DNA from 4 places in the Weizmannia sp. FSL W8-0676 genome. Region 3 is predicted to be linked to each of the others. Evidence: predicted binding sites of a transcription regulator. Region 3 holds the regulator's gene; each other region holds the start of a gene.
The links. Region 3 encodes Rex, which represses fermentation and respiration genes when NADH is low (regulators of the CRP and FNR family bind a similar motif). Its sites were predicted from a motif close to TTGTGAAATATTTCACAA; they were not measured.

Region 1: NST20_RS07690 (DUF1641 domain-containing protein) is a predicted target of Rex. The motif match lies at 1,857-1,874, and genes of this name have one in related genera.
Region 2: qoxA (cytochrome aa3 quinol oxidase subunit II) is a predicted target of Rex. The motif match lies at 5,496-5,513, and genes of this name have one in related genera.
Region 4: ric (iron-sulfur cluster repair di-iron protein) is a predicted target of Rex. The motif match lies at 6,068-6,085, and genes of this name have one in related genera.

What each region holds. Positions count from the first base shown of each region.
Region 1 is NZ_CP151954.1:1,584,654-1,592,439, forward strand. It holds gene NST20_RS07680 (glutamate-5-semialdehyde dehydrogenase) at 1-285, opposite strand, end outside; gene proB (glutamate 5-kinase) at 286-1,380, opposite strand; gene NST20_RS07690 (DUF1641 domain-containing protein) at 1,959-2,408, shown strand; gene NST20_RS07695 (NAD(P)/FAD-dependent oxidoreductase) at 2,443-3,624, shown strand; gene NST20_RS07700 (DHHA1 domain-containing protein) at 3,782-4,969, opposite strand; gene rpiA (ribose-5-phosphate isomerase RpiA) at 5,022-5,708, opposite strand; gene NST20_RS07710 (C39 family peptidase) at 5,969-6,664, opposite strand; gene NST20_RS07715 (MerR family transcriptional regulator) at 7,027-7,347, shown strand; gene def (peptide deformylase) at 7,392-7,786, opposite strand, start outside.
Region 2 is NZ_CP151954.1:589,951-597,736, forward strand. It holds gene tagH (teichoic acids export ABC transporter ATP-binding subunit TagH) at 1-751, shown strand, start outside; gene NST20_RS02820 (SDR family NAD(P)-dependent oxidoreductase) at 961-1,221, shown strand; gene qoxD (cytochrome aa3 quinol oxidase subunit IV) at 1,443-1,727, opposite strand; gene qoxC (cytochrome aa3 quinol oxidase subunit III) at 1,727-2,335, opposite strand; gene qoxB (cytochrome aa3 quinol oxidase subunit I) at 2,332-4,281, opposite strand; gene qoxA (cytochrome aa3 quinol oxidase subunit II) at 4,306-5,232, opposite strand; gene NST20_RS02845 (HAD family hydrolase) at 5,578-6,237, shown strand; gene NST20_RS02850 (LCP family protein) at 6,292-7,203, opposite strand; gene NST20_RS02855 (hypothetical protein) at 7,658-7,786, opposite strand, start outside.
Region 3 is NZ_CP151954.1:3,023,087-3,030,872, forward strand. It holds gene groL (chaperonin GroEL) at 56-1,681, opposite strand; gene groES (co-chaperone GroES) at 1,735-2,019, opposite strand; gene NST20_RS14840 (CPBP family intramembrane glutamic endopeptidase) at 2,389-3,117, shown strand; gene NST20_RS14845 (YdiK family protein) at 3,114-3,311, shown strand; gene tatC (twin-arginine translocase subunit TatC) at 3,349-4,113, opposite strand; gene NST20_RS14855 (redox-sensing transcriptional repressor Rex) at 4,264-4,947, opposite strand; gene NST20_RS14860 (ABC-F family ATP-binding cassette domain-containing protein) at 5,261-7,180, shown strand; gene tsaD (tRNA (adenosine(37)-N6)-threonylcarbamoyltransferase complex transferase subunit TsaD) at 7,484-7,786, opposite strand, start outside.
Region 4 is NZ_CP151954.1:383,892-391,677, reverse strand. It holds gene NST20_RS01935 (glycine--tRNA ligase) at 1-1,208, opposite strand, end outside; gene NST20_RS01930 (HD-GYP domain-containing protein) at 1,710-2,732, opposite strand; gene NST20_RS01925 (hypothetical protein) at 2,862-3,335, opposite strand; gene NST20_RS01920 (NADH-dependent flavin oxidoreductase) at 3,479-4,597, shown strand; gene NST20_RS01915 (YceI family protein) at 5,299-5,835, shown strand; gene ric (iron-sulfur cluster repair di-iron protein) at 6,144-6,848, shown strand; gene NST20_RS01905 (hypothetical protein) at 7,131-7,394, opposite strand.

The sequences.
Region 1 (7,786 bases), 1.4 Mb from region 3:
TGTTTCCCCGACCGGATCTTTTAACTTCACAAGCAGCCGGACCGCTTCTGACATATCATGGATCCGCTTCTCGTTAAGCATCATCCTGTCAAGTATATTTTCCGGAAGGCCCGCCCGGCTCCCGCTCCTGAGGTCTTTTTTGTTTTCGGAAATGATCGTTTCCCGGTCCTCAAGCAAAACACGGGCAACCGCCAAAAGCGCTTTGTTTTTTTCTTCCGTTGTCTTTTTGGCAAGCGCCATGCTGATATTCTTCGCTTTTTTTCCTTTTTCTGCGGCTTCAGACATTTAACCCAGCCCCTTTCTGTTTAAAGGCACCCAGTGATCGCGGTGGATGACTTCTTCTGCTGCCCGCCCGCCAGGCTTCATGAGCACGTGCAACAACTCATCCGCACCGTAAAGCACTTCCCCTTTTCCAAGCAGCCCTTTTGCGCCGTAGACGTCCACGACATCGCCTTTTTGGAATGTTCCGGAAATTTTTTGAATGCCTGCCGGAAGCAGGCTGCTCCCTTTTTGCAGCAAAGCCTGTTCCGCGCCGCGGTCAATGTATATTTTTCCGGCACTTTCCGAAAACAGCGCGATCCATTGTTTCCGGCTCTTTACAGCCGGGCGGGCGGCTCCGATATACGTGCCGTCCCCTTTTCCTTCGAGTATCTTGACGAGTTTACCGCGCCCTTTTCCCGTACCGATAAACACCCGGACGCCGAGGGATACCGCTGTATTTGCGGCTTTCAACTTTGACAGCATGCCGCCGGTTCCCGCTTTCGAACCGGCGCCTCCAGCCATTTTCATCATCTCGGGCGTGATGTTATCGATAAAATCAATGCGCCGTGCACAACGGTCGTATTTTGGATTTGTACTGTACAGCCCGTTTACATCCGTTAAAATAATGAGGTACCCAGCGTGGACAAGCCCGCTGACGAGCGCAGACAGCATGTCATTGTCGCCGAAAGTGAGTTCTGAGACCGATACGGAATCATTTTCATTGATAACCGGGATGACGCCGCGGCGCAAAAGCTCTGTTATCGTTGAATAAGCGTTATGGTACCGGTCTTTTGTGGAAAAGTCTTTCCGGGTTAACAAAATTTGCGCCGGTATTAAGCCGTAACCACCAAGCGCTTCCCTGTACCGCTGGATGAGCACACTCTGGCCGATGGCAGCAGCAGCCTGCTTCCCTTTTAACGTGACGGGCCGCGCCGGGTAACCGAGCAGCCGGAACCCGCACGCGACAGCGCCGGATGAAACGACGACCACCTCATGCCCGGCTCTGCGCAATGCCGCAAGGGCGCCGATATGGTCGGCAAACTTCTGTTCATCAATTTCCCCCGCGTCATTTGTTAAAGAACTGCTTCCGATTTTTACTACGACTCTGTTTTTCTCCATGGCATTTCTCTCCTTCTAAAAGGGTAAACAAAAAGGCCTTCCCGTCCCTGTAAAAAGGACGAAAAGGCCTTGCTTTTCGCGGTACCACCTTTTTTGGGCGACACACTTGCGCCCCGCTCTTTTTTGATAACGCAAAGCTTTGCGCCCGGTTTTCCGGGACCCGGAAGGCAGGTTTGGCAGGCCGCCTGCTGCAGCACCTTTCAGCCTGTGGGCGCCGCTCTCTTGCGCAGGGGTAATCCGCCTACTATTCCTTCGTTCACGTTCAGTATTTTTAATTATCTTACAACAGCACCGGAAGAAATGCAAGCAAAATATTTTGCTATGCATAACCCGAGAAGCCGGGACAAAAAATAAGCTTGCATGCGGATTTTCCCCGAAATTGGAAAGAAAATTACTTCCTATACAGTGAAAATTTGATATACTAATCATATATGAGGTTTCATCACCTTTCTTTGTGAATCTTAGTATGCGTAATTATGGGAGGAAATTCACAAACAGGAGGGGGGGAATCAGGGAACCTGTATATTTTTTGTATCTACATATGTGTGGGAATTCCATCAGAAAAGGAGAAATAGGAGATGGCAGAAACTTCAGCTCAAAAAGGCAATCCTGAAGAAAAACCAGAAGTAACCCCGGAAACGGCAGTCGCACAGAAAGATTTGCTGGATCAATTATTGGATCCGGAAATCCAGCAATCTTTGACGGTGTTGGTTGAAAGCCTGCCGAAAATGGCCGAACTGGTCACAATTTTAAACAAAACCTATGATTTTGCGCAATCCATAATGACAGATAAAGTGCTGATCAATGATTTTAAAGGCGGATTTCAAGGTTTTCTGGATCCCGTTGCCGAGAAAGCAAAGGGGCTTGCCCAAACCGCGATTGAAGCAAAGGACCGTGCCGAGACGTCCACAGACACGATCGGATTGTTCGGCCTGTTAAGATTGCTGAAAGATCCACAAGCCCAGAAGCTGTTCCGTTTTCTGCAGTCTTATCTTGCAGTCGCGGAAGAACGCAGCAAACAGCAGTAAGGTGAATGAGAACTAATGAAAACGGGGGATCCATATGAGTAAAAAAATTGTCATTTTAGGGGCCGGTTACGGCGGCCTGTTATCTGCGTTATCAGCGCGTGAATATTTGTCAAAAGACGATGCAGCAATCACAGTCGTAAACCGTGTGCCGGACCATCAAATTATTACGGAACTGCACCGTCTGGCGGCGGGCGGCGTTTCTGAAAAACGGGTATCGCTTCCGCTCAGAAAACTGTTTAAAGGTAAAGATGTCGACGTTCAGGTGGATGAAGTCACAAAAATCTCGCCTGATTCGAAAGAAGTATCGCTCGGAAGCGGCTTTAAGCTGAATTACGATGTGCTCGTTGTCGCACTCGGCAGCGAAACAGCTTTCTTCGGCATTCCGGGCCTTGAAGAAAACAGCTTTCTGTTAAAATCAGTGGACGATGCGAAACGCATTCATGCCCATATCGAGTCCTGCCTTGAGCAGTATGCCAAAACGAAAAACAAAGCGGATGCCACATTTGTTGTCGGCGGCGGCGGCCTGACCGGGATTGAACTGGTTGGCGAGCTGGCGGACAAGGTTCCGGGGTGGTCGAAAAAATTTGCGATCGACCCTTCCGAAATCTCGCTTATTTGTGTCGAAGCGGCGCCTTCCATTTTGCCGAACTTCGCGCCAAATCTGATTGAACGGGCAACGAAGAGCTTGGAAGCGCGCGGCGTGCAATTTTTCACAGGCATCCCTGTTACGAAATTCCAGGACAATGTGGTGGAATTAAAAGACGGCCAGAAAATCGAAACGAAGACGCTTATCTGGACGGGCGGCGTGCAAGGAAACCGTGTCGTTGCAAATTCCGGGATTGAAGTAAACCGCGGGCGTGCAACGGTAAACGCCTATTTGCAATCCACTTCCCACCCGGATGTGTTTGTTGCAGGCGACAGCGCGGTTGTCTTTCCATCAGAAGGCGCACGCCCTTATCCGCCAACAGCACAAATGTCATGGCAAATGGGCGAATTGATCGGCTATAATCTTTATGCTTATTTAAAAGGCGGGAAAATGCAAACATTCCAGCCGGTCAACTCCGGTACGCTTGCAAGCCTCGGCAGAAAAGATGCCATTGCGTTTATCGGGGAAAACCAAACGCAATTAAAAGGCTTCCCGGCTTCCGTCATGAAGGAAGCAAGCAATATCCGTTACCTGGCCCATATCAACGGGTTGTTCTCACTTGTATATTAAGGAAAAAGGCGCATCCAAACGCGGATGTGCCTTTTTTAAGCCCCTTTCTTCCCCGGCAAACTTGCTAAGTGCAGGACGCGCTTCATCCTGCGTGCAAATTTGCATGCAACCGGCTCTCCCAGCACGAAAAAAAAAGCCCGGCATCACCCGGGCAGCTTTACAAACCGCTTTCGCTTCTTTTTTTCTTTTTGTCCATATATTCCAAATACGCATCATCGTGGGCAAGCCACGCCTGGAACTGGCGCTTTACAAATTTTTCCGCTTCTTCAAAGGCGGAAAAAGAAGGAGACTGCTTTAAGCCTCTTGCTTCGATCTCCCAGCCTTTTTGGGCGTCTTTATAAATAAAGATAGGTTCCCCACTGCGGTTTTGGTATAAACATCCCGCTTCCTGCCCTTTGATATTGGACTGATTATGGGCAAAATCGCGTTTAAGCGGTTCCGTTTTAAACGTTTCGATGACAAACTGCCGGAACGCCTCTTCCGTCAGCACAGCCCCCGATGCTTTTTTATGCCCGCCCCCGTCGTATTTTTTGGCAATTTCCGATACGTCAATATGGTCATGAATCGTCCTGAAACTGATCCGTTTCTTTCCGACCATGCAAATGGCGATATAATCGAGATGCGGGTATTCTTTTGCAATGGCATTCCCCAATTCGGAATGGTGCGACTCGGCATGGATAACACCTGCATAATAACCGTCAATCACGGCCTGGTAGACTTCCCGCTTCTTTCCATTGATATACCTTTCGATTTTTTTCTCTTCCAGATCGAGGATCTTTTCTTCCAGATCATCAAATGAAAAAGTTTCACTGCCGCTAAGTTTATGTAGCAAAATCTCTTCAAACTCTTCGATCGGATACAGGTAAAAAAGATCATTTAATTTTTTGGCCTGCATATTCCCGTTGCGTTCCCATTCCCATGTATCCATTTGCCGGACAAGTTCGACAAACGCGTCAATGGCGCCGGTCGGGCTGATTTTTCCTTCCGCTTGCAGATACCGGTAAAACAAAGAAGTAGCGCTTGTCTGTTTGCCGTCTTCCTCCACCTGGACAGAAGCCCATTCATGCTCATTTAAGTGAAGCGCGCTTTTATGGTGGTCAATCAGTTTCACTTTTCCGCCCTGTGCGGCATAGGCATCGAGGAGCTCCGCATTTTTTTCATTGACCGATAAATCGGTAATCCACAGCATGTCTTCTTTATGTTCTTTTTTTAAAAAAGCTTCCACCTGGGGATTTAAACCGGATATGGAATTATACTGGATTTCAATGTCTTTGCCGAATGCAAGCCTGGCAAGAATCCCGCAGCCAAGCCCGTCCAGGTCATTATGCGTTAATAAACGATACATCAATCTTCCTCCGAAATTCAATTTTCTGTATGGTCTCCCATACGGATGTTTTTCACAAAGTAACGTTCTTTGCCTCCGCCCGGTTCCGGGTATATACCTTGCCTCCTTTCCCGATGACAACAAGATCGCAAATGCCGAGAAAAAGCCCGTGCTCTACAACGCCTGTTATGCTGTCCAGCCAGGCTCCAAACGCGCCGATATCAGGCGTTTGGAGACGGATATCCACGATATAGTGGCCGCCGTCTGTTACATACGGCCGGCCTTCTTTCATCCGGAGGACAGGGTTTAATCCTTCCCGCTCAAACGTTTTCACCAAATGCTTGTATCCGAACGGGACCACTTCCACCGGCAGCGGAAAAGCGCCAAGTTTTTGAACCATTTTCCGGGAATCCACCACCCAGATATTTCTTTTTGACGCCTTTGCCACCAGCTTTTCAAACAACAACGCCCCGCCGCCGCCTTTAATGCCGTCTAAGGAAGGGTCCACCTCGTCGGCACCGTCAATGGTCACATCCATTTGCGCCGTGTCGTTCAAGTCTGCTATTGGAATGCCGCATTCGCGCGCAAGTTTTGCCGTCGCATGCGAGGTGGGCACCCCGGTGATGTGCAGGCCGCTTTGCACCCGTTCCCCTAATTTTTTTATCGTGTAATAAACGGTTGAGCCGGTCCCAAGCCCGACAATCATTCCATCTTCTATGAGTTCTGCCGCTTTCTCCCCGGCCATCTTTTTCCCGTCCATACTCTGCACCTGCCTTTACTTTGATTTTATTACAGTCTTAAAGAATTATAAAGGAAAGCGCAGACAGCCATGGAATTAAAATAAAGAAAATCGCCTTTCCTTCCAATGTTTGAAGGCAACACGCACGTACAAAGGCCATTTTTGGATAATATAACCGGAAATGCCAGGCCCTATACGAACATGCATTCACGGGCGGCATGCTGCAGCGCTTTACAGGGCAATCCAACAACTTGAAGCTCGTTTTCCGTCAGGATTTTTGTTCACCGGATCACAATGGCCTGGCTGCCCATCTGCTTCCACGCTTTCTCAAATGCTTCACGGCCAAGCTGCTTATTTTTTGTTCCATACGGGTCATTCACATAAATATGGCCTAGATCATACCCCGTGATGACAACACTGTGTTCGCTGTATGTGATGTTAATGCTTCCCTGGGGCGTGTCCCATGTTTTGAAATCAGAAACCGGCTGAAACCGGGCTGTCGTAATCACCCAGACAGCATGCCCTTCCTCGACATTTTCCAGGATTTTTGAAAAGGGCTGTCCCGTTAAATCCGCCGCTCTTGTGCCGGCATATTTTTTGGCCAATTCAAAAACAGGGCCGTGGTACACGCCATACCCGGGACCATCCTCCATGTTGCCGACAAAACCCGCATTTGGATTGCCGTGCTGCCCGTTTTTATAGGTAAACGGCACATATTTGATTTCTTCCGCCAGTTGATTTTTGGTCACATGAAAGCCGTTATCGGCAAGCAGCATCGCGAGGCTTGTCACTTCGCAGCCGTTGTAAAGGCGGGGCGCATCCATTTGCCTGATAAGCGGCACATCGAGCAGTTTTTTGGCAGCAGCGTTGTTTTGCGCGGATTTTTTTGCCAATTCTTTATGGGTCAGATACTCATTTAAGGCGAGCAACATAACAATCAATACGATTGCTGCAAAAATGAGCCGGGATGATTTCATCTGTGCTACTCCCCTTTCGGTTACAGCGGCATCATTCACCGCCTTCCGTTCTTTCCTGTATGCATTTTAACCCCGGCCGGCCGGGGAAGCGCACGGACAAATGCCGGTCCCGCTTTTAAGCCGGCCGCGGGCAGCCGCTATTCCTGCAGAGAAACCAGTCTTGAATTATTATATGGTTAAATTGGAAAGAACTCAACTCCGCTTTGGGACAACCCAATGGACATCAAAGGACTGCTGTTATGTAATCTCACGTGCCGGCGAAAAATGCGCAAATACTTGTCAGGATTTCTTACAGAAAGATGGTCTTAACGGCTTTTTTGGTATATATTAATAAAAACACCTTACAAAGGGAGGATGCACAGGTGGCAGCGAATGAATCATACTTGGAAAAGAAAGTCATCTCGATCGGAACGGTATGTGAATTAACCGGCTTAAGTGAAAGAAGAATCCGCTACTATGAAGAAAGAAAATTGATTTTCCCGGAACGGACAAACAGAGGCATCCGGAAATATTCGTTTACCGATGTCGAACGCCTGATGGACATCGCCAACAAACGCGAAGAAGGCATCCAGACTGCGGAAATCCGCAAAGAATATATTAAAGAGAAAAAATACAATGAACGTACGATGCGCGAACAAGTCATTCGCGGCCAGCTGAATGCTTATTTCCGCACAAGAGAATAATGCATCAAACGGCAGCCGTGCAGGCTGCCGTTTGCGCAAGCTGTTTATTCATACAAGCTCCGGATATCCGTGTTTGCAGGAAGCACGAACGGATTGTCCTTGTTAATATGGTCATAGAACATAATCCCGTTCAAGTGGTCCATCTCATGCTGAAACACAATCGCGGGATAGCCCTTTAATTTAATGAGCACTTCATTCCCGTCCAAATCGTATGCCCTGACTTTAATCCGTTCATAACGCGGCACAAAACCGTCCACTTTCCGGTCAACCGACAGGCAGCCTTCCCCTTGCGGAAGGTAGATCATCGATACCGAATGGCTGACCAGTTTTGGATTAAAAACCGTGTACGCCTTTTCCCCGTCTTCATCCGCAATATAAACGGCAAACATCCTTTTATTGAGGCCGATCTGATTTGCGGACAATCCGACGCCTGCACGCA
Region 2 (7,786 bases), 890 kb from region 3:
GGAAAAAATTCTCGATATCATTTTGCCGGGCGGTTATGGCGATGATTTCTACGCCTTGCAGAACATCTCTTTTGAGGCAAGCAACGGGGATGTCATCGGTGTGGTCGGCGTTAATGGCGCCGGCAAATCAACCTTGTCCAATCTGATTACCGGCATTATTCCGCCCACAACCGGAACGATTGAATTAAACGGCGAAACATCGCTAATTGCCATTAACTCCGGCTTAAACAATGAATTGTCAGGCCTTGAAAATATTGAACTGAAATGTCTGATGCTTGGGTTTACCAAAAAGCAGATTAAGGAGCTAACCCCGCAAATTATTGAATTTGCGGATATCGGGCAGTTCATTGATCAGCCTGTTAAAAAATATTCAAGCGGGATGAAGTCACGGCTCGGATTTGCCATCTCGGTCAACGTTGACCCTGATATTCTTGTTATTGACGAGGCGTTATCGGTCGGCGACCAGACATTTGCCGATAAATGTTTTGAGAAGATGAACGAATTCAAGGATGCTGGCAAAACGATCTTTTTCATCAGCCACTCCATGGGCCAGGTAAAGAAATTTTGCGAGAAAGCGATGTGGCTGGAAGCAGGGGAAATTAAGCAATACGGCGCGATTGATGATGTCCTGCCAAATTATGAAAAATTCCTGAAAGAATTCAAATCGTGGCCGAAAGAAAAACAGAAAAACTTCAAACAGATGATTCTCGAAAAACGGAGCAAAGAAAGAAAAGAAAAAGTGGCAGAATAAGGAGGCGGCTGCCCGGAAGGCTTGTTGCGTGCCGGGCAGCCGCTTTTTGCTTACCGGGATTTTCGCTGGAAAACCGGGAGTGAACGGCTGAAGAACGATTCCAGCCAGGCAAACTGTTTTTCGCAAAAAATAGATATAAAAATTGATAGCGCTTACTTTTTAGCGGTATAGTGAAAATGTGTACATACTCACAATGGGAGGGAATTGTAATGGACAGCTTAGAAAATAAAATTGCAATTGTCACAGGCGGCGCTTCCGGAATCGGACTTGCAACCGCAAAAGCTTTTACGGAAAAAGGGGCGAAAGTGGTCATTTCCGATTACAACGAAGAAAGCGGCAAAGCGGTTGAAAAGGAACTTAAAGAAAAAGGAGCGGATGTATGCTTTATTCGCGCCGATGCATCTGATAAACAGTCCGTCGCCGGCCTTGCGACAAGGCCATCGTATTCCTCAGTGAAAATGAATTTGTAACCGGCATTGCCCTGCTCGTGGACAGCGGTTATACAGCGCAATAAGTGCGGCATAACCAGCGCCAAAAGGCATCCATCCGGTCCGGGTTGATACCGGTTGATGCGTTCAAGCCATAAACCGGCCCTCGGGAAGAATCGCCGATTTGGCCGTATTTGCAAATGCGTCTGTCCGGACAAGCCATAAAAAAACCTGCATCCGCTAAAAGGATGCAGGTTTTTTGGTTAAAAGTGCATAACCCAGATGGTTCCGTAAACAACGACGATCGCAATGATGATGCTGTAGATCATATTGCTGACATTGATCTTTCCGTTTTCGCCTTCTTTGACGTGCATGAACATAAATAATTGCACGCCAGCCTGGAGGAAGGCAAACAATCCGATTGTCCAGATGATCGCCGTTTTAGAAAGGTTGGTATACAAAGCAACATACAGTGCCACAAGGGTCAATACGATTGAAAGCAGAAAACCGATGACATGGCCGATCGGATATTTTGAATGATGCTCCATTATTTCATCAACCCTCCTAAATAAACGAAAGTGAAGATAAAGATCCAGACAACATCAAGGAAGTGCCAGTAAATACTTACAACGAAAAATTTGCGTGCCGTCATCGGCGTTAAACCGCGGCGGATCAGTTGTATAATAATCGATATTCCCCATAAAATCCCGAGGGAAACGTGGCATCCGTGCGTTCCGAGCAATACATAGAATGCGGAAAGGAATGCGCTTGTCGGCAGTGTTGCCCCATCATGAACGTACGTGACAAATTCATTGATTTCAAAGCCGACGAAAGTTAAACCGAGAAGAAGGGTAACGATAAACCAGCCGAGCATCGCGCCTTTATTCCGGTTGCGCATATTGAAGACGGCAATTCCGCATGTAAAACTGCTTGTCAAAAGGACAAAGGTTTCAATCAGGACACCTTTGAGCTCAAAGATGTCCTGCTGAACAGGCCCGCCTGCTGTTTGGTGCTGGAGTGTAAAATACGTTGCAAACAGCGTTGCAAACAAAGTGATTTCAGCCGCCAGGAAAACCCAGAAACCGAAAATGGTTAAACGGTCCTGATTGCGCTGGTATTCGAGGGGCAATGATGTATCCAAATGTTCGTCGCTCATCGTTTTACACCTCCTGCTCTTGTATTTTCTGTGCGAATGATTTCTTCTACACTGATATAGTGCCCTTTATCCGGGTCAAACGATCTCCACGCAAGGCAGCCGAGCATCATCAAACCGCCGAGAATGGCGAGCCACCACCAGGACCAGACAAGGCCGAAACCTGCAAGGCCCATCGATACAGCGGAGAAAAATGGCATTGCCGAGTTATTTGGCATATGGATCGGTTTGTACTCTTCATCCCGGTAAATCGGTGTGCCGTTTTCTTTGTATTCTGCGAACGCATCAAGTGTAGAGACAACCGGCTGTTTCGCAAAGTTATATTCCGGAACCGGTGTAGGGGTTGCCCATTCTAATGTGCGGCCATCCCAAGGATCACCGGTCGTGTCGCGAACGCCATGTTTAATGCTGTAAACAATGTTCCAAGCCAGGACGAGGAACCCAATCCCCATGATATAGGCACCTACTGTAGAGGCGAAGTTCCAACCTGTCCAGCCAAGTCCTGCTTCATAAGTGTACATCCGGCGCGCCATTCCGTCGAGGCCGACAAAGAATTGTGGCAGGAAGCAAAGGTTAAAGCCGACCATCCACAACCAGAACGTAATTTTGCCCAGTTTTTCATTCAGCATATAGCCGAACATTTTCGGATACCAGTAGTGGAGCCCTGCGAAACATGCATAGGCGACTGCCGGAATCAATGTATAGTGGAAGTGGGCAATCAGGAAATATGAATTGTGATATTGATAGTCTGCTGCTGCCATGGAAAGCATAACACCCGTAACCCCGCCGATCAAAAATGTCGGGATAAAGGCAAGCGACCAAAGCATAGGCGTTGTTGTTCTAATTTTCCCTTTATGCAATGTAAAGATTTCGTTAAATAATTTGACACCCGTTGGTATCGCGATAATCATCGTTGAGATCGAGAAGAACGAGTTTACGACTGCTGTGTTCCCCATTGTAAAGAAGTGGTGAACCCATGTGAAATAACTGAAGAATGCGATACCAGCCATCGCAACGACCATGGAGGCATATCCAAACAATCGTTTACCCGAGAATGTAGCGATAATTTCCGAGAAAATCCCAAGAGATGGCAGCAACACAATGTACACTTCCGGGTGGCCCCAGATCCAGAACAAGTTTGCCCATAACATCGGGCTGCCGCCTGAACCCATGGTAAAGAAGTGTGCGCCGAAAGTACGGTCAAACGTTACTTCTGCCAAAGCCACTGTCAAAACAGGGAAAGCAAAAAGCACGATGATAAAAGTAATCAAAGTAGACCATACGAACATCGGCATTTTCATTAATGTCATGCCCGGCGCCCTCATTTTCAGAATCGTGACAATGAAGTTCACGGCTGTTGCCAGTGTCCCGATCCCGGAAAGCTGCAGGCCCATTGCATAATAGTTGTTTCCGACACCTTTTGTAAATTCCGGGCCTGCAAGCGGGAAGTAGTTCGTCCAGCCGGCAGTAGGGGAACCCCCGATAATAAATGAAATATTAAAGAGGCACATCCCTGCAACCATTGCCCAGAAGCTGAATGCGTTCAAAAGCGGGAAGGCAACATCGCGCGCCCCGATTTGGAGCGGAACAGCAACGTTAATCAGGCCGAACAAAAACGGCATCGCCATAAATAAGATCATGACAACCCCGTGGGTCGTAAAGATCCCGTCATAATGGTTGGCATCAAGCAGATGCTGGTTCGGCAGTGCAAGCTGTGTTCTCATCATTAAAGCATCGACACCGCCGCGGAATAACATTAATACCGCAACAATAATGTACATAATCCCGATTTTTTTATGGTCAACGGTTGTCAGCCATTCTTTCCATAACCATTTCCATTTCTTGAAATAGGTTAGAGAAAAGATCACAGCGGCCGCGCCAAGTGCCATGCCAACTTCGGCGGCATATATGGCCGGTTCACCGGTGACGAAAAAATCACTAAGTTTCACACTGTTTTCCTCCTATTCCAATGATTATTTTCCGCCCATATCCATACCGGACATATCGTGGTGGTGATGGTGATTTTGTTTCTCACCTTTTTTCGATTCTTCATAATAGCTTTTTTGTTCATCCGGTTTATCCCATTTTAAATGGGTCCCTGTATAGGTATGCCTTCCTACGAGGCCTTCTTTTTTAATCAGGTTTTCATAATCCGATTTTTTCATTTGAGGCGCTCTGCTTTTGACTTCCTTCACCCATGCATTGAAATCTTCCGGCGTTTGGGCTAACACATCAAAGTCCATCTTTGCAAAGCCTTCCCCGTTGAAGTTTGCGTTTCTTCCTGTATATTCGCCAGGGTGGTCTGCAGCCAGAATCAGCCTCATCGTCATGTTCGGCATCGTATATTTCTGTCCGCCAAGTTCAGGGATCCAGAAAGATGCCATCGTACCGGATGATGTCAATTCGAAATTGATTGGCCGCCCAGCCGGGATGTTTACATAGTTAACGGTTTCAATGCCCTGTTCCGGATAACTGAAAATCCATTTCCATTCCGATGACGTGACATAAATCGTTAAAGGTTTTTCGCTTTGCATAGATTTTGGCGTTTCTTCAACCGAATAGTTTGCTTTAACGGTTGGAATGGCAATGGCGATAATAATCAGCACCGGGATGGCGGTCCACACCGTTTCCAGCACTTTATGGCCGTGAATTTGCGGCGGTTTATAATCAGCCGGCAGACGCGACGCCCTGTATTTGATCACCATATAAAGATACAACCCAAGGACAACGACGAATACAAAGGCCATCAAGATGGATGAGTAAACAATCAAATGATATTGTTCCCGCGCCATTGGACCTTGTGGGTCGAGCACTGCAATTTTGGTGTCACATCCGCCGAGCAAAAAGAGCGATGTGAGGGACAAAAGCAGCACCAGTTTCCAAGGTAGTTTCCTCAACACATTTTTTCTCTCCTTCCGGTTTGGTAAAATAGTGTACAAATAAAAGCAAATGAAAAAAAGGTGGTACTTTTATTTTTTCACCTTTATTATGGTGCTAACCTATTTTACAATAAAAAAATATAGATGTATTGTCTTTTACCCTTATTCCGCCGTGTTTCATAAAAATTTCATAAAAAGTTCATATATTTTTCATAGATTTGTCAAATACTGGCATTATCCAGAAATAATTTACAACTTTGTGAAGGAATACGGTATTTAATATTTTGGAAAAGATTTCAAAACCATTCTGGGAGGAAAAGTGTTTTTAACGTATAATGTTAAGGGAAACAGAAAGGGGTTTTACGGATGATAAAAGCTGTGATTTTTGATTTCGACGGGCTGATTATGGATACGGAATCGGAACACTATGAAGCGCTTTGTGAAATTTTTCGCGGCTACAATTGCGAGATGCCGCTTGAACTATGGGGAAAGGGGGTAGGCACGCATTCGGGTTTTAAGCCGTTTAAATATCTTGAAGAGCAGATCAAAAAGCCGCTTGATACAGAAAAACTGGACCACGAGCTGGAGGAAATGTTTTTAAAACGGCTCGAAAAAGGCGCGGCCCGCGAAGGCGTGGAAGATTATTTAAAGTCGGCCAAGAACCTCGGGCTTAAAGTCGGACTGGCTTCAAGCTCTGACAGGAAATGGCTGCACCGCTATTTGCGCCAGCTTGGCCTTCTCGCTTATTTTGACTGCATCAAATCTTCCGATGACGTTGAAAAAGTCAAACCGGACCCAGCTTTGTATTTGAAAGCGGCCGTCTGTCTCGGCGTGGAACCGGAACAATGCCTCGTCTTCGAAGATTCGCCAAACGGGTCGCTTGCGGCAAAACGCGCCGGTATGGCATGCGTAGTCGTCCCGAACCGGGTAACAAAAGACCTCAAGTTCGGCGAGATTGACCACCGCCTCGGGTCAATGGCAGAAACGCCGCTTGAAGAAGTAATCCGGTTTATTGAAAGCCGTTGACAGAACAACCCGCTTCCGGCATGCCGGAAGCGGGTTGTTTGTTTCCACTATTCCTTAGTCACCAGACAGATTTTCTTCCAGCATTTGCGTGACTTTTTCTTTTTCAGCATCTGACACCGCCAAATAATAGATCCCGTCAAAGTTGGCATCGGTGCCTTTTACTTCATACTCGGTAATGTTTTTGGCGGCATTCCGGTAATTTTTCTCAATCGTAAGCAAGTCATTAAACGTCATATTTGTTTTGACATTGTCGCCAAGCGTATCAAGGATACTGCTGTATTTTGCCACAGAAGAAATGCTGGTTGCTTTCCGGATCAGCGCCTCGATCACTTTCCGCTGCCGTTTATTGCGGCCAAAATCGCCTTCCGGATCAAGATGGCGCATTCTGACATAGCCGAGCGCCTGGGCTCCGTTCAGATGAATTTCCCCTTTTTTGTAATGGTACCCTTTTTTATAGTACCCTTCGTCATGCCAGTCAATTGTGTTGTTGACGGTAATGCCGCCAACCGCATTGACCAGTTTTTTCAGGGCCTGCATGTTGATTTTCACATAGTAATCCATTTGGATACCGGTAAAGTCCTCAACGGTCTGCAGTGCCATACTGGTTCCGCCATATGCATACGCAGCATTGATTTTGTCATATGTGCCGCGTCCGGCGATCAGCGTCCTTGTATCCCGCGGGATGCTGACCAGCTGTGTCGTGCCTTTTTTCGGATTAATGGTCATCACAATGATGGCATCGGAACGGCCGCTGTCATTTGCACGTTCATCCACACCAAGCAGCAAAACGGAAATCGGCTGCCCGTTCTGGCTTGAGATGCTTTCATTTGAAGTGCCTGCCAGCGACTCATGCATTTTATTAGCCGCGGCTTTTGCCGAGTGATAAACATAATAGGCGTAGCCGCCACAGGCGATGACCAGGATCCCAATTAGGCTTAAAAAGGACATCAGGATTTTTTTCTTCATCGGTGGCCCTCTCTTTTTTCGTCATATAATTGGTTATTATAGCATGATTCGCTACGCTTGAATATCCTTTTTTGTCGATTCCCATCATATCCCGTCAGTATCGGGCTGACGGTGCGGCCTGTTTTTCAATCATCGCATTTTGCAACGAAAACATTAAGAAAAATTTAAGTTTGCCCCATCATAATGAAGCCAGAAAGTAGAACAGATGGTTCCCGTAAAAATTGGAAAACAGGAAAGGAGAACATAAAGATGAAGAAGTGGATCATTGTAGTGATTTTGATTGTTGTGGTCATCGGGGGAGGGTCGCTTTTCTATGTAAAGAGCAGGGAAAACAGTGCAGACGCAAGCACAAAGACGGTCCAGACGGCCACAGTGGAGAAAGGCGCTTTCCGGCGGCCAGCAGCAGGTGAAAAAGAGCGGCAAATGAGCAGCCGCTCTTTTAGCTGTTTTACATTTACCGGTCCCGGCTTATTACCCACTCATCCTTGGGCCCGTCCAGCTCCATTTTTTGCAATTCCAGCCTCATTTTTTCTGTTTCCAGCAGGAAGTTTTCGTTTTTTAACTTTTCGAGCTCCAGTTCTTT
Region 3 (7,786 bases):
GGTACAAGGATTGAACGTCTGTAAAGGTTGTTATACCAGCATTTTCAGGCGCTTATTACATCATGCCGCCCATACCGCCCATGTCAGGTGCGCCGCCTGCAGGTGCCGGCGGTTCAGGTTTGTCGGCAACAACCGCTTCTGTTGTAAGCAGCATTGCAGCAACAGATGCAGCATTTTGAAGAGCGGAACGGGTTACTTTCGTCGGGTCCACGATACCCGCTTCAATCATGTTGACCCATTCGCCATTGGCTGCATTGTAACCAATGCCGACTTTTTCTTTTTTCAGGCGTTCCACAATAACCGAACCTTCAAGGCCGGCATTTTCCGCGATTTGGCGTACAGGTTCTTCCAAAGCGCGTGCAACGATATTGATGCCTGTTTTAACGTCGCCTTCTGCCTCAATGGAAGCGACTTTCTTGATGACATTGATAAGCGCCGTGCCACCGCCTGCTACAATGCCTTCCTCAACAGCAGCACGCGTAGAGTTCAAAGCATCTTCAATGCGCAGTTTGCGTTCTTTCAATTCGGTTTCTGTCGCAGCACCGACTTTGATGACTGCTACGCCGCCAGCCAGTTTTGCAAGGCGTTCTTGTAATTTTTCGCGGTCAAATTCGGAAGTTGTTTCTTCCAATTGCATGCGGATTTGGTTTACACGTGCAGAAATTGCAGCAGAGTCGCCTGCCCCTTCCACGATTGTCGTTGTTTCTTTTGTAACAACCACTTTTCCGGCACGGCCGAGCTGGTCAATTGTTGCAGATTTTAAATCAAGACCGAGTTCTTCTGTGATCACTTCGCCGCCTGTCAGGGTTGCAATATCTTCGAGCATCGCTTTGCGGCGGTCACCGAAGCCAGGCGCTTTCACCGCAACTGCATTGAATGTGCCACGCAGTTTGTTGACAACGAGTGTTGCAAGAGCTTCCCCTTCAACATCTTCCGCAATCAGCAACAGTGGTTTGCCTTGTTGGACAACTTGTTCGAGAACAGGGAGGATTTCCTGGATATTGGAAATCTTCTTGTCTGTAATTAAGATATAAGGGTTATCCAGAACAGCTTCCATTTTGTCGGAATCTGTTACCATGTAAGGCGATGCATAGCCACGGTCAAACTGCATCCCTTCCACAACGTCCAATTCCGTTGAGAAGCCTTTTGATTCTTCAATGGTAATGACGCCGTCGTTGCCCACGCGTTCCATTGCTTCAGCGATCAATTCGCCAACTTCTTCGTCAGCAGAGGAAATTGCAGCAACTTGGGCGATGGAAGCTTTGCCTTCGATTGGTTTCGAAATGGCTTTTAATTCTTCGACAGCAGCCGCAACCGCTTTTTCAATCCCTTTGCGGATGCCAACCGGGTTTGCGCCTGCTGTTACGTTTTTCAGGCCTTCACGGATCATTGCCTGGGCCAGAACGGTCGCAGTGGTTGTACCGTCACCAGCTACATCGTTCGTTTTGCTGGCCACTTCGGAGACAAGTTTGGCGCCCATGTTTTCAAACGCGTCTTCGAGTTCAATTTCTTTTGCGATCGTGACACCGTCATTTGTAATCAGCGGAGAACCGAATTTCTTTTCCAGAACGACGTTGCGTCCTTTCGGGCCCAATGTCACTTTTACAGCATCTGCCAGTTTATCCACACCACGAAGCATACCGCGGCGGGCTTCTTCGCCGAATTTAATTTCTTTTGCCATTTATAAAACCTCCTCATGTCATATCGTTATTTCTATGTTTCAACAAGCCAGGCTTATTCCACAACCGCCAGAATATCGCTTTCACGAAGAATTAAGTATTCTTTTCCGTCATATTTCACTTCAGTGCCGGCATATTTCGAGAAGATGATGCGGTCGCCTGCTGCTACATCGATGGCAACACGTTCACCGTTATCAAGGGTACGCCCGGAACCGACAGCCACTACTTTGCCTTCCTGCGGCTTTTCTTTTGCCGTGTCAGGCAGGACAATACCGCTTGCTGTTTTTTCTTCCGATTCAACTAATTCAATGACAACGCGATCACCCAGTGGTTTTAACACGTGAAACAACCTCCTTAATTCGTATTATGTAAAATTTTGGCCAATATTAGCACTCACATAAGTTGAGTGCTAACACATTTATTATAATAAATAATTCCTTGCTTTTTTGCAAGTCTTCTCATCCAACTTTTTTTATTTTTTTCGGGTCCTGCACTCTTTAAAGAGCCCTGTCAAAGGATGGCGGTTGCGCGCCTCCGTTTCAGCCGCTTGCCCCTTTATAAGTATGCTTGATCACCATCCGGATATGCAACTGAAAAGGCTGGCCCGGCGCACGGCATTTGAACCCCGCCCGGTTCAATAGTACAATGAACATATTGGACGAATTTGCGATCCTTTAAACTTTGAACTGGCAAGAAAGGAAAAGAGCGCGTGAAAAAAGAGTATGTGTATATTCTCGTGACGTACATCCTTATGCTGCTGTCCGGCGCCATCGGGTATCCGTTGCTCTACTATGCCGGGGTGAACGTTTTCCACGAACCGGCAGACAGCATGCGGACATTGACGCCCCCGCTTTGGACCGTCATCAGCTTTATCATCGGGCTGATCATCGTCCTGTACTTTTTAAGAAAAGCCGCAAAAAAAGAAACAGACCGGGCCGAACCGCTTCCGGCCGCGCCATCCGCCATATGGGCAATAAGCGGCGTCTTTCTTTGTTTCTTTGCCCAGACTGCAGCCGCTATCATTGAATCATTGTTCGGTGCCCCAGCTGCCTCCAACAATACGCAGCAAATCATGGCGCTGATTGAAAGATTTCCGCTTGTCATCCTCATCAGCTCGATCGCCGGGCCGATTCTCGAGGAAATCGTCTTTCGGAAAATCATTTTCGGCACGCTGCGCAGGCGCTTTTCTTTTCTTTTGTCCGGTATTGTCAGCTCGGTTATTTTTGGGCTCGCGCATACCGAACCGAGCCACTTGTTTTTATATTCCCTTTTAGGGCTGACGCTCGCTTATTTATATGAGAAAACAAACCGGATCACCGTTTCCATGTTTGCGCATGTTTCCATGAACACAATTGTGGTCGTGAGGCTGCTTTTGCACCCGTCCGTTCTGCAGACATCCGTACATGAAATTTACAGCTCAATTGGAGGACTTCTATGATGAGACCACTTTTTTCAGGAATTGTAAACTGCCTGCTCGGGGCCTTGTTCACTTATTTTGCCATTCAGCAGGTACAAGTGGGCGGCTGGGGCTTTTTTTCTTATTTACTGCTGTTGATTGCAACATTGGATCTGGGTTCCGGAATCAGGCTGATCTTTCTCCATTTCAAGCTGAAAAACTCAGTGAAAAAATAAAAGCCGTTTTTCCGGTTCCGTCCGGAAAACGGCTTTCTTATTCAGAAGGAATCGTCTGTTCATCCATTGGCATTTCTTTTGCCGCTTTTTGGGCATTGCGGTACGCCATTTTCGAAATCAGCGTGCTCGCTTCATACAGCAAAACGAGTGGGACAAAGGTAATCAGCTGCGAAAACACGTCCGGCGGGGTAATGATGCCGGCTGCTGCAATCAGAGCAAGATACGCATATTTTCTTGCCTTTTTCAACAGCCTCGGCGTAATGATGCCAAGCTGGGTCAGAAACAGGACCACGACCGGCATTTGGAACACAAAGCCAAACGGAAGCGTGATTTCCAGCAGAAACTGAATATATTCCCTGATCCCGATCACCGCACGAATGCCCATTTCATTTGACAAGCCCATCATAAAATTCACCATCAGCGGACAAAGCACGAAATAGGAAAAAGAAACGCCGGCTATAAAAAGCAGGATGGAAACAGGAATGTAACTTAATGTCAGTTTCTTTTCTTTCTCATACAGCCCCGGGCTTATAAACGCCCAAAGCTGGTACAAAATCACCGGCAGGGTCAACAGGCATGCGATCACAACCGAAACTTCCATAAAAACCTTAATGGGATCGGTTACCCTGAAGGCATTCATCATGAACATGCCGGCATTTTCGGCGTGCTGCAAATAACGTATAACAGGCTTTGCGGTAAAAAAGCCAACAACCAGGGCGAACAGAAAGAAAATGAGAACGGTGATTAACCGCTTTCTCAATTCCTGGATATGTCCGGTAACCGGCATTTTTTTCGCATTCATCGCCGTTCTCCTTTAAGTGCCGGCGTGGAATCCGCCCTTTTCCCTTTGCACGCCAGAGCCAAACCCGGCCATTTCCATTTGCGCCTGCATTCCGTTTTCAAACGGGCCACCCCCTGTACCCATTATGATAACGGAAAAAAAGCTTTTTGGCTATGGCTTCGCAACCGGCTCTTTTGTTTCTTTCAAATTTTCTTCATCATTTGAATAATGTTTTAAAAAGTAGATCAGTGCCTGCAGTTCCACGGCCAGGTCAATATGATGGACACGGATATCCGGCGGCACGTTCAGCCGGGCAGGCGTAAAGTTTAAAACGCCTTTTACATTCGTACTGGCAAGCTCGTCTGTCACCGCCTGCGCACTGGAAGCGGGGACCGTTAGAATCACGACCGTTACATCTTCCGCGCAAAGCCGTTCTCTTAATTCGTCCATGCTGTAAACAGGCACATTGCCAACATGGCTCCCCACCTTCCCGGGGTCATTGTCAAATGCCATAACAATCCGCGCGCTGTTATTCTTCGAAAAATTGTAATTCAAAAGGGCTGTACCGAGGTTCCCCACGCCAATCAGCGCTACATTTGTGATCTCATCCTGGTTCAGCGTCTTGCCGAAGAAAGACAATAAATATTTTACATTATAACCATAACCTTTTTTCCCAAGTGCCCCGAAGTAGGAAAAATCCCTGCGTATCGTGGCGGAGTCGACTTTCACCGCTTCACTCAGTTCCGCCGATGATACCCTTTGCTTGCCGAGTGTATATAAATTTCTCAGGTACCGGTAATATAATGGAAGCCGTTTTGCGGTGGCTTGCGGTATTTTTACTGATTCATCCTTCATGTGAAATCCCCCAAGTTGAAAGCTTAAATTTTTCGTGCTGCTGGTTCCAATCGTGCGTCCATTCCGGAATGGCAGCGCTGCCATTCCTCATTATAATATTACTCCTATCTGAACAAAGAAAAAATATGTTTTAAAAAATGTCTGCATGCGTCTTTTTCTCTCTCCAACTATGTTAAATATATCACAAATGAGCATTTTTTTCATGGGTTTTTACGGATTTATGTGAAAAGTTTTTTGACAAATTTCGATCACGCCGGTTGAGTTGCAGTTCGCCTTCCTGTACACTTACAATGATATAGAGGTGAACATAACGATGATGTTGCTGCAAGTTCAACAAGTCACAAAATATTATGGCGCTGAACTTATTTTATCGGATATAAAATTAGAAATCCAAACAAAAGACCGGATCGCTTTGGTCGGGAGAAACGGGGCCGGAAAATCGACCCTGCTGAAAATCATTGCCGGCCAGCTTTCTTATGACGAAGGTTCCATCATTGTGCCGAATGGTGTCGAAATCGGTTATCTTGCCCAAAATGCCGGGCTCGAATCAGATTTGTCCATTTGGGACGAAATGATGTCGGTTTTTAAAGATTTGCTGGATATGGAAAAACAGCTCCGCGAATATGAACAAAAAATGGCCGACCCCGCGATTTATAACCGCCGGGCGGAGTATGAAAAAGTGCTGCACGCTTATGATACTTTGCAGACACGCTTTAAAGATGGAGGCGGATATCAGATCGAAGCGGATATCCGGTCCGTTCTGCATGGCTTCCGTTTTGACCAGTACGACTACAGCACCCCGATCCGGACGTTAAGCGGCGGGCAAAAAACACGCCTTGCATTGGCGAAGTTGCTGCTCACAAAGCCGGATATCTTAATTTTGGATGAACCGACAAACCATCTCGATATCGAAACGCTCACCTGGCTGGAGCAGTATTTACAAGGCTATGAAGGCGCCATTCTGATCGTGTCCCACGACCGTTATTTTCTGGATAAAGTCGTCAACCAGGTCTATGAAATCTCAAGGCATTCCATCAAAAAATACCACGGCAACTACAGCCGGTACCTGGAACAAAAGGCCGCCCAGTACGAACGGGAAGTCAAGCAATATGAAAAGCAGCAGGAAGAAGTTGCGAAATTGCAAGCATTCATCCAGAAAAACATTGCCCGGGCCACCACGACAAAGCGGGCACAAAGCCGGCGGAAACAGCTGGAAAAAATGGAATTGATGGACAAGCCGCTTGGCGATGAAAAATCCGCCCGGTTTTCGTTTGAAATTGCCAAACAAAGCGGGAACGAAGTCCTTCATGTCCGGGATGCTGCCATCGGCTACGGTGGGGAGCCGGTTGCCAAAAACATCCATCTTTCAGTTAAAAAACAAGACAGCGTTGCCCTTGTCGGCCCGAACGGCATCGGCAAATCAACGCTTTTGAAGTCGATTATACGGAGAATCCCGCTGATATCCGGCACGATCGAATACGGCTCAGGCGTTATGACCGGCTATTACGATCAAGAACTGGCCGACCTATCTTCCAATAAAACGGTCCTCCGGGAATTATGGGATGCATACCCGCTGAAAACAGAAAAAGAAATCCGCACGGCACTCGGGAATTTTCTTTTTTCCGGCGATGACGTTTTAAAAACCGTCTCATCCTTAAGCGGCGGCGAAAAAGCCCGGCTTGCCCTCGCCAAATTGATGCTGGAAAAGGCGAACTTTCTGATTTTAGATGAACCGACAAACCATCTTGATTTGGACAGTAAAGAAGTGCTGGAAAATGCGCTAATTGATTACCCGGGAACCATTCTGTTCATTTCCCACGACCGCTATTTCATTAACCGGATCGCCACAAAAGTGGTGGAGCTCTCGCCGGAAGGCACCCGTGAATTTCTCGGTGACTATGATTATTATGTGCAAAAAAAAGAAGAAATGCTGGAAATTGCGCGCCTGGAAAACGCGAAACAAGAAAAGGTAAAAGCGGAACAGCCGGCGAAAAACAACTATCGGCAGGATAAAGAAGCAAAAAAACGCGAGCGGCAAAAAAAGCGGAGGATTGAAGAAATTGAAACTAGAATTGAAACGTTGGAAACAGAAATTCATGACAGGGAAGAAAAAATGGCCGACCCGGAAATCTTCCAGGACCATATTAAAATCCGCGAGCTGACAGAAGAACTGGAGCAGCGGAAAACGGAGCTGGACGCGCTGATGGAAGAGTGGGCCGAACTGGCGGAGTAATGTTGGACCTGTGCGGAAATGTTCTGCACAGGTTTTTATTTTTGGCATCGCGTGCCATGCACAGATTTATACACAGGCGGTATATTGATTTCTTGCTTTTTAAAACGTTTTTCCACAAAATCCACAATTATCAACAGATTTATCCACAATACCCACAACCTGTCCGGAAAAAAATTTAAAAGTTTTGCACAAGTCCAATCATTTATCAACAACTTTTCCACAGATTGTGCACAATTCCCCTGCATATCTCCAAAAAAACCGGTGTATGGGCGATTCCCATACACCGGTTTTTCACAACCCTTTTTAAAAGTTTTCAATGTCCAGCCCGGGATAAGCATTTAAATCAAGGGCGCTTCTTTTTCCCTTTTCAAAAAGCACCGTCCCGCATGCGGCAATCATCGCCGCATTGTCTGTGCATAACTGGACCGGCGGGATGCGCAAGTCCACTTCAGGAAGATCCCGGAATGCTTCTGAAAGGGCAGCGCGCAATCCTTTGTTCGCGGCAACACCGCCGGCGACCAGCACTTCTTTGACGCCGAACGTTTTTGCCGCCTCCACAGTTTTACCGACCAATACATCAATCACACTTTGCTGGAAGCTTGCAGC
Region 4 (7,786 bases), 680 kb from region 3:
GACCCGGTTTCGTCAAAATCAACCATAAACGTTTTCGACAAATCCGCAAAAATGTCGCGTGCTTCATCCGATAATTTTTTCGATAACGGCAGCACTGCGGCTTTGTAAGGCGCAAGGGCCGGATGCAGATGCATCACCGTGCGGGTTGTGCCGTCTTCGAGTTCCTCTTCTGCATAAGAGTCAATCAGGAATGCCAGCGCTACACGGTCCGCCCCGAGCGACGGCTCAATGCAGTACGGAACAAAGCGTTCATTCGTTTCCTGGTCAAGATAAGTGAAATCCTCGCCGGAATATTCCATATGGCGTTTCAGGTCGTAATCGGTGCGCGAGGCAATGCCCCACAATTCGCCCCAACCGAACGGGAAGTTGTATTCAAAGTCGGTGGTCGCGTTCGAGTAATGGGACAGTTCTTCTTTTTCATGGTCGCGCAGCCGCAAGTTTTCTTCCTTCATGCCGAGATTCAGCAAAAATTCGCGCGCATATTGTTTCCAGTAGTCAAACCATTTGAGCTCTTCGCCCGGCCTGCAGAAAAATTCAAGTTCCATCTGTTCAAATTCGCGCGTGCGGAAAATGAAGTTCCCCGGGGTGATCTCGTTCCGGAAACTTTTTCCGATTTGAGCAATCCCGAATGGCAGTTTTTTGCGCATTGTCCGTTGCACATTTTTAAAATTGACGAAAATGCCTTGTGCGGTTTCCGGGCGCAAATACAATTCATTCGTGCTGTCTTCGGTTACGCCCTGGTACGTTTTGAACATCAGATTGAACTGGCGGATGCCGGTCCAGTCTTTGCTGCCGCAATCCGGGCAGGCGATGTCATGCGTTTTGATCAGCTCTTCCATTTTTTCAAACGGCAGGCCGTCGACAATCATGTCGATCCCTTTCTCATGCAGGGCATTTTCGATCAGTTTGTCGGCACGGTGCCGGGCTTTACAGTGTTTGCAGTCGATCATCGGGTCGTTAAAATTGCCGAGGTGGCCGCTTGCTTCCCATGTGCGCGGGTTCATCAGGATCGCAGCATCGAGGCCGACATTGTACGGCGACTCCTGGATGAATTTTTTCCACCAGGCTTTTTTGACGTTGTTTTTGAATTCGACGCCGAGCGGGCCGTAATCCCAAGTGTTGGCAAGCCCTCCGTAAATTTCCGAACCCGGGAAAATAAACCCGCGGTGTTTCGCGTGCGAGACGATTTGATCCATCGTGACGCTCATTGTCATCTCTCCTTTTTTCATTGAAATGGTTTCCCCTGGGGACGGGAATGTTTCCATATAAAAAGCTCCCGGCTCCAGGCAACAGCCTGGGGACGAGAGCTTGAATTCCCGCGGTTCCACCCCAGTTGATGCGGAATTTCCGCACCCACTTTCCATGAAAAAACTCCGGACTGCCGTTTCACCGGGTTCCTTGCCGGGCTTCCACCGCCCCCGGCTCGCTTGAAAAGGAAAAGTTCCGGCTACTATTGATCCTTCATCGTCGCTATTTGAATAGAAATACTATACCAAAACCGGGCAGGACAAGTCAATGCCCGGCTTGCTTTGGAATGAATATTGTAATCGTGTTATTGTGCCGGAGGCTGCTGTGCTTTGCAAACCTTCTATTTTTGTCGGAATATCCGGGAGGGCGTACTGCTCCTGTCCGCCTTTCCGGTTTCCAAAAAGACACGCTTTGTCTTTCGAGTTTCCCATCTTTTTACATTTCATACAAAAGAGCCCCGGTTAATAGGGATTAGCAATTTGAAACAAGGTCAGCTTTTGTTCCATCAGGTTTAAAACCGGGTAACCTTCAACTTTAAGGACAGGCTGATTTGGATGAAGCGGATGGATCCGGATAATGCTCCCTTTTATCCCGTTACGGAGTGTAATCGGTTGTTTCCGGTAATTTTCCATCAGGAAGTTGGCAAACGGGAGGACAATTTCCCGATCGAGCCGGCCGGCATCAGCATCTGCCATTAATTCGTCAATCGCAAAAAACACCGGCTGCCTCCTGCGGTATGCGCGGTTGGAACAAATGGCGTCAAACGTATCCGCCACAGATAATATTCTGACAAGAAAAGGAATGGTTTTCCTGCCATCCGGATAGCCTGAGCCGTCCAGCCGTTCATGGTGCATCAGGACCCCTTTTAAAATCATCGGGTCAAGCGATGTTTTCTCAAGCAGCCGGTAACCCGCTTCCGGATGCTTCTTGATCAAGGCAAACTCTTCGTCTGTTAGCCTTCCCGGTTTATTGAGAATTTGCGAGTCAATGGTGAACTTGCCAATATCGTGGAAAAGCCCCATTTGCGCCAGCAGGCTTTGCTTTTCAGGATGCAGCTTCAAAATTTTCCCGATATTGGCAGCGATCAGCCCGACATGGATACAGTGTTTGAACAAATATTCGTCAGCGGAGAAATGCTCCATTAGTTCCAAAATAGACGTCCGGGTGGCAAACACTTCTTTGTAAAGCTTGCGAAAATTTTTTTCCATACTCTCCACTTCTGCATCACAAAGGGTTGTTTTCACTTGAATGATGTGCTGGAGCTCTTCCATTTCGTGGTAAATATTCTCATATAATAAGTCATGGAAGATCCCGGGCGCTTCGGTGGCAATGCGCCTGCCGTCCAGTTGCGGATCGAGGATGACTTCATATTTATTTAAAATGGCAGCAAGCCTTTCTGTAAGAAACGTCCCTTTTCGCAGCAACAGGACGCCGCTATTGGAATACAAATCTTCTGCTAACTTTTCCCCTTTTCGAAACACCATTGAAAAAGCTCCCCTTGAACGTACTTTTTTACATTTTAACACAGGAAATGTTCGTGAAAAGGAGCCTTTCCGATTTTTCTTAAAAAGTTCATTTATGTTCCGCTGCCTGCCGTATCCCATTGCAAGCCATCAGTTTTCCGCCGTGGTTTCCTGTTTCAGAAAACGTACGACTTCCGCATAGTTTCCCGTAACGAGCGCCGGGTTTTGCAACGATTCCTCTATTCTTTTTGTATCATCCGTTTCGACGAGAACAAATCCGGGAAACGCCCGCAACTGGATCAGCGGATTGATGCGGCGGATATCTTCATATTGATAATGCAGCTCCAAGGAGACATGATCCATTTCAAGAAACGGCACATGCTCTTCTTCGTACCAATCTTCATCTGTCACAACGATCAAAGTATAATAGCGCCGGTTTTCCGCTGCCCGTGATTTGCCTTTTTCACTGATGATCCGGTCAACGCAAATCAGGCCGCCCATTATGATGAACGCGAATACAGCGTACAGCCATAAATGGGACAACAACAGCAATACCGCTGTAATCAACGAAAGGATACTCAACCTTTTTGCCACCATTTGAAGCAGTAAAAGGACATCACTCATCATTCACGTCTCCCAATTCATGATGTAAAAAATACTTTCCTATATGATATGCCTGCATGGTTTGATCGGTGCTTTTCATTTTCGTTTTTTTACAGATTGGAACATAATAAAAAAGCGAAAGCAACCAGGAAAGGAGCATGACCATGAGCAAATACGATAAACTGTTTGAACCCATTACGTTTAAAAGCGGCGTCAGGGCGGAAAACCGCATCGTGATGGCGCCGATGACCCATTATTCCTCGAATGATGACGGCACGATTTCCGCTGCCGAGCTGCGTTATTATGCAGAACGTGCCAAAGGGCCGGGGATGGTCGTGACGGCATGTGCCAATGTTACGGAAAACGGCAAAGCATTTACCGGGCAACCTGGCGCGCATACAGATGAAATGGTTGAGAGCATGAAAAAACTAGCACAAACGATTCAGCAAAACGGTGCAAAAGCGGTTGTGCAAATCCACCATGGTGGCCGCGAATGCCCGGCTGAACTCGTGCCGGGCGGGGATGTTGTGAGCGCGAGTGAAACAGATTCGTCAGACGGCAGTGTCCATGCGCGCGCGTTGACAGGAGAAGAAACCGCTGAAATTGTGAAAGCATTCGGCGAAGCAACGCGCCGCGTGATCGAAGCCGGTTTTGACGGCGTTGAAATTCACGGTGCAAACGGTTATCTGATTCAGCAATTTTTCTCCCCGTATACGAACCGGCGTGAAGACGAGTGGGGCGGCAGCCTAGAAAAACGGCTTGCATTCCCGCTTGCTGTCGTTGATGCTGTGAAAAAAGCGGTGGCGGAATATGCAGACCGGCCGTTTTTAGTCGGATACCGCTTGTCCCCGGAAGAACCGTACGAACCGGGAATTACGATGGATGACACGTTCGCGCTGTTGGATGCGCTGATGGAAAAAGAGCTCGACTACGTGCATATTTCCCTGCAGCATTTCTGGTCTAAAGCCCGCCGCGGCGGTGAACCCGGCCGTCCGCGCATGGAACAGATCGTGGAACATACTGCAGGCCGCGTGCCTTTGATCGGCGTCGGTTCCCTGCACACAGGAGACGAGGTTTTGAAAGCAATGGAAACCGGCGTGCCACTTATTGCCCTCGGCCGTGAGCTTGTCATGGAACCGCATTGGGTGGAAAAAATCAAAGCCGGACAAAAGGATGCGATTCAAACCGCGTTACAAAAAGACGACCGCGAACGGCTCGTTATTCCGGAACCGCTGTGGAAGATGATCATCTCAACGCCGGGCTGGTTCCCGTTTGCAGAATGACATCTGCATGTTGCACGGCATTGTCAAAGAATGAATGGCTGCGCTTGCGAGGCTCGGTTGATACACGAATTGAAGTTTACGTAATGGCCAAGGAATGAATGGCTTTGCCGCGAAGCTCGGTTGGCGATCGAATTGAGCATACGCAATTGTCAAGAAATGAATGGCTTTGCCGCGGAGCTCGGTTGACGACCGAATTGAGCATACGCAATTGTCAAGAAATGAATGGCTTTGCCGCGGAGCTCGGTTGACGACCGAATTGAAGTATACGTAATGACCAAGGAATGAATGGCTGCACCTGTCCAATCTGGCCTAGAGCTAAAGCCGGAGTATATAGATGCGATGGAATGGGCATCACTATATATAAGTTGGCATGCAATTTTTGGGCTGGAATTACCTACCTTCTCCAGTTATTGATTGGCACGCATTGCTGCGGGTTTTCAGCACGCGGCTTTTGCGCGACTTACGGCGTACCCGGATTGGTTCCCGCAAACACCGTTAACATGCAGGATTCTGCCTGGTGTAAGAACCACTATACTGCGAAAGAAAGTGCAAAAACACTGTTAACATGCAGGGTTCTGCCTACCTGCAGATTTAGAAACCGAACCCTTTTAAAAAAATGGGTTCGGTTTTCTTGACTTTTTTCACTTACAATATTAAACTAAGTTACGAAAAGTAAGTTTTAAAAACAGGAGGAATTCATGATGGCAAAAACAAAATGGGCAGTTGACTATGCACACAGCACCATTGATTTTACAGTAAAACATATGATGATTTCAAAAGTAAAAGGGTCTTTTCAAAATTTTGAAGCCGAACTCGAAGCCGATCCCCAGGATTTAACGGATGCAAACATTTCTTTTATTGTTGATGCCAGCAGCATTAGCACGAAAAATGATGACCGCGATAATCATCTTCGTTCTGCAGATTTCTTAGATGTCGAACAATATCCGAAAATTACATTTGTCTCCAAGTCGGTTACAAAGGCAGGAAACAATGAATATAACGTCACAGGTGATTTGACGATCCATGGCGTGACAAAAGAAGAAACATTTAAAGCCACATTTGAAGGGATTTCGAAAAACCCGATGAGCGGTGCGGAAACCGCCGGCTTTAGTGCAGAAGGGACCGTAAAACGGAGCAACTACGGCCTTACTTGGAATGCAGCCCTTGAAACAGGCGGTGTCCTCGTTGGCGATGAAATCAAATTTACGGTGGAATTAGAAGCAAGCAAAGCGGAATAATTGCGGAAGCGTCAATTTAAATTGGCGCTTTTTTCTTTGGTCAGATCATGCTGCTTAGGCCAAGGATCAGTTGAAGCTACTGAAAAAGCCTAAGAGAAAACAAAAAATGGCGAGACACCACCATTCATAGTGTCCCGCCATTTTTTGCATCCTTGTATAAATAAAAATAAAACATCATTTTTTCAGTGCTCTCAATCACTTTTTTCTATTAAATAAGAACTTTTCTCAATTGCTGTGATGTGCATCACAAATAAGCGGGTGCTGATGGTTTATGATGAAGACAGCAATGAAATGGAGGAGTGAATTCGATGGAACGTTTTACAACAAACCAGACTGTCGGGGAAATTGTAACTTTATTTCCAAAAGCGGCGGATCTGTTTAAAGCAAACCGTATCGATTTTTGTTGCGGCGGCAATGTGTCTGTGAAAGAAGCAGCGGAAAAGCGCAACCTGTCAGCAGATGAACTGGTTGATGCCATTTGTAACCTTTATGGCCAATATGCCGGAAAAGCCGTTGGGCAAAATTGGAATGAAGCGGGCTATACGGAAATTGTCAACCACATTCAGGCCACCCACCATGCGTTTTTGCGCGAGGAGCTGCCAAATTTGAGCCCGTATGTGACAAAAGTGATGCGCGTCCACGGCGGCAACCACCCGCATCTCATCGAAGTGCATGAACTGTTTAACCAATTAAAAGCAGAACTGCTGGCGCATACTGAAAAAGAAGATGCTGAACAATTTCCGGCCATTCGTGCATACGAAAGCCATCCATCTGCCGCTAACCTGAAAGCCGCGACAGCCGGTTTGGCCGATCTTGAAACGGAACATGCCGCTGTCGGGGAAATTTTGCACCAGCTCCGCGAAATTACAAATGACTATACATTGCCGGAAGGGGCATGCCGTACATTCCAGCTCGTGTACCAACGCCTTGAAAATTTTGAAAATGATACATTCCAGCACATTCACCTGGAAAATAATATTCTATTCAAGCGGTTACTCGAAGAAGCCGTTTGACTTTTAAAAGGCTGTCCTCCCAGGCAGCCTTTTAAAAAGGGGCGGTTTGCTTTTTATTTTTCTTTCCTGGCCCCGGGGAAAGACAACTCGTTGCGCGTGCGTTCCTCTTTTGTCGTTTTGAGACCTCCAAAAGAACAGTTTGCTCGGATTCCAGCTCTCTTTTGTCTTTTTGAACCCCCCAAAAGGACAATTTGCCCCGGGTCCGGCTTTCTTTTGTCTTTTTGAAACCTCCAAAAGGACAGTTTGCCCGGATTCCAGCTCTCTTTTGTCTTTTTGAGACCTTCAAAAGGACAATTTGTACGGATCCCAGCTCTCTTTTGTCTTTTTGAGACCTTCAAAAGGACAATTTGCCCCGGGTCCGGCTTTCTTTTGTCTTTTTGAGACCTCCAAAAGGACAATTTGCTCGGATTCCAGCTCTCTTTTGTCTTTTTGAATCCCCCAAAAAGACAATTTGCCCGGATCCCAGCTTTCTTTTGTCTTTTTGAGACCTCCAAAAGGACAATTCACCCCGGGTCCGGCTTTCTTTTGTCTTTTTGAATCCCCCAAAAGGACAATTTGCTCGGATTCCAGCTCTCTTTTGTCTTTCATAACTCCGATGAAAGACATTTTGCTGCGTGGGCAACCCCCTTTTGTCTTTCATCACCTTGATGAAAGACAATTCGCTGCGCGGGCACTTCACTTTTGTCTTTCATAGCTCTGATGAAGAACATTTCACTGCCCGGACGCCCCTCTTTTGTCCTTCATCACCCCAATGAAAGACATTTCGCTGCCTGGACGCCTCTCTTTTGTCCTTCATCACCCCGATGAAAGACATTTCGCTGCCCGAACGCCTCTCTTTTGTCCTTCATCACCCCGATGAAAGACATTTCGCTGACCCGGGCGCTCCTCTTTTGTCCTTCATCACCTCGATGAAAGACATTTCGCTGCACGGGCACTTT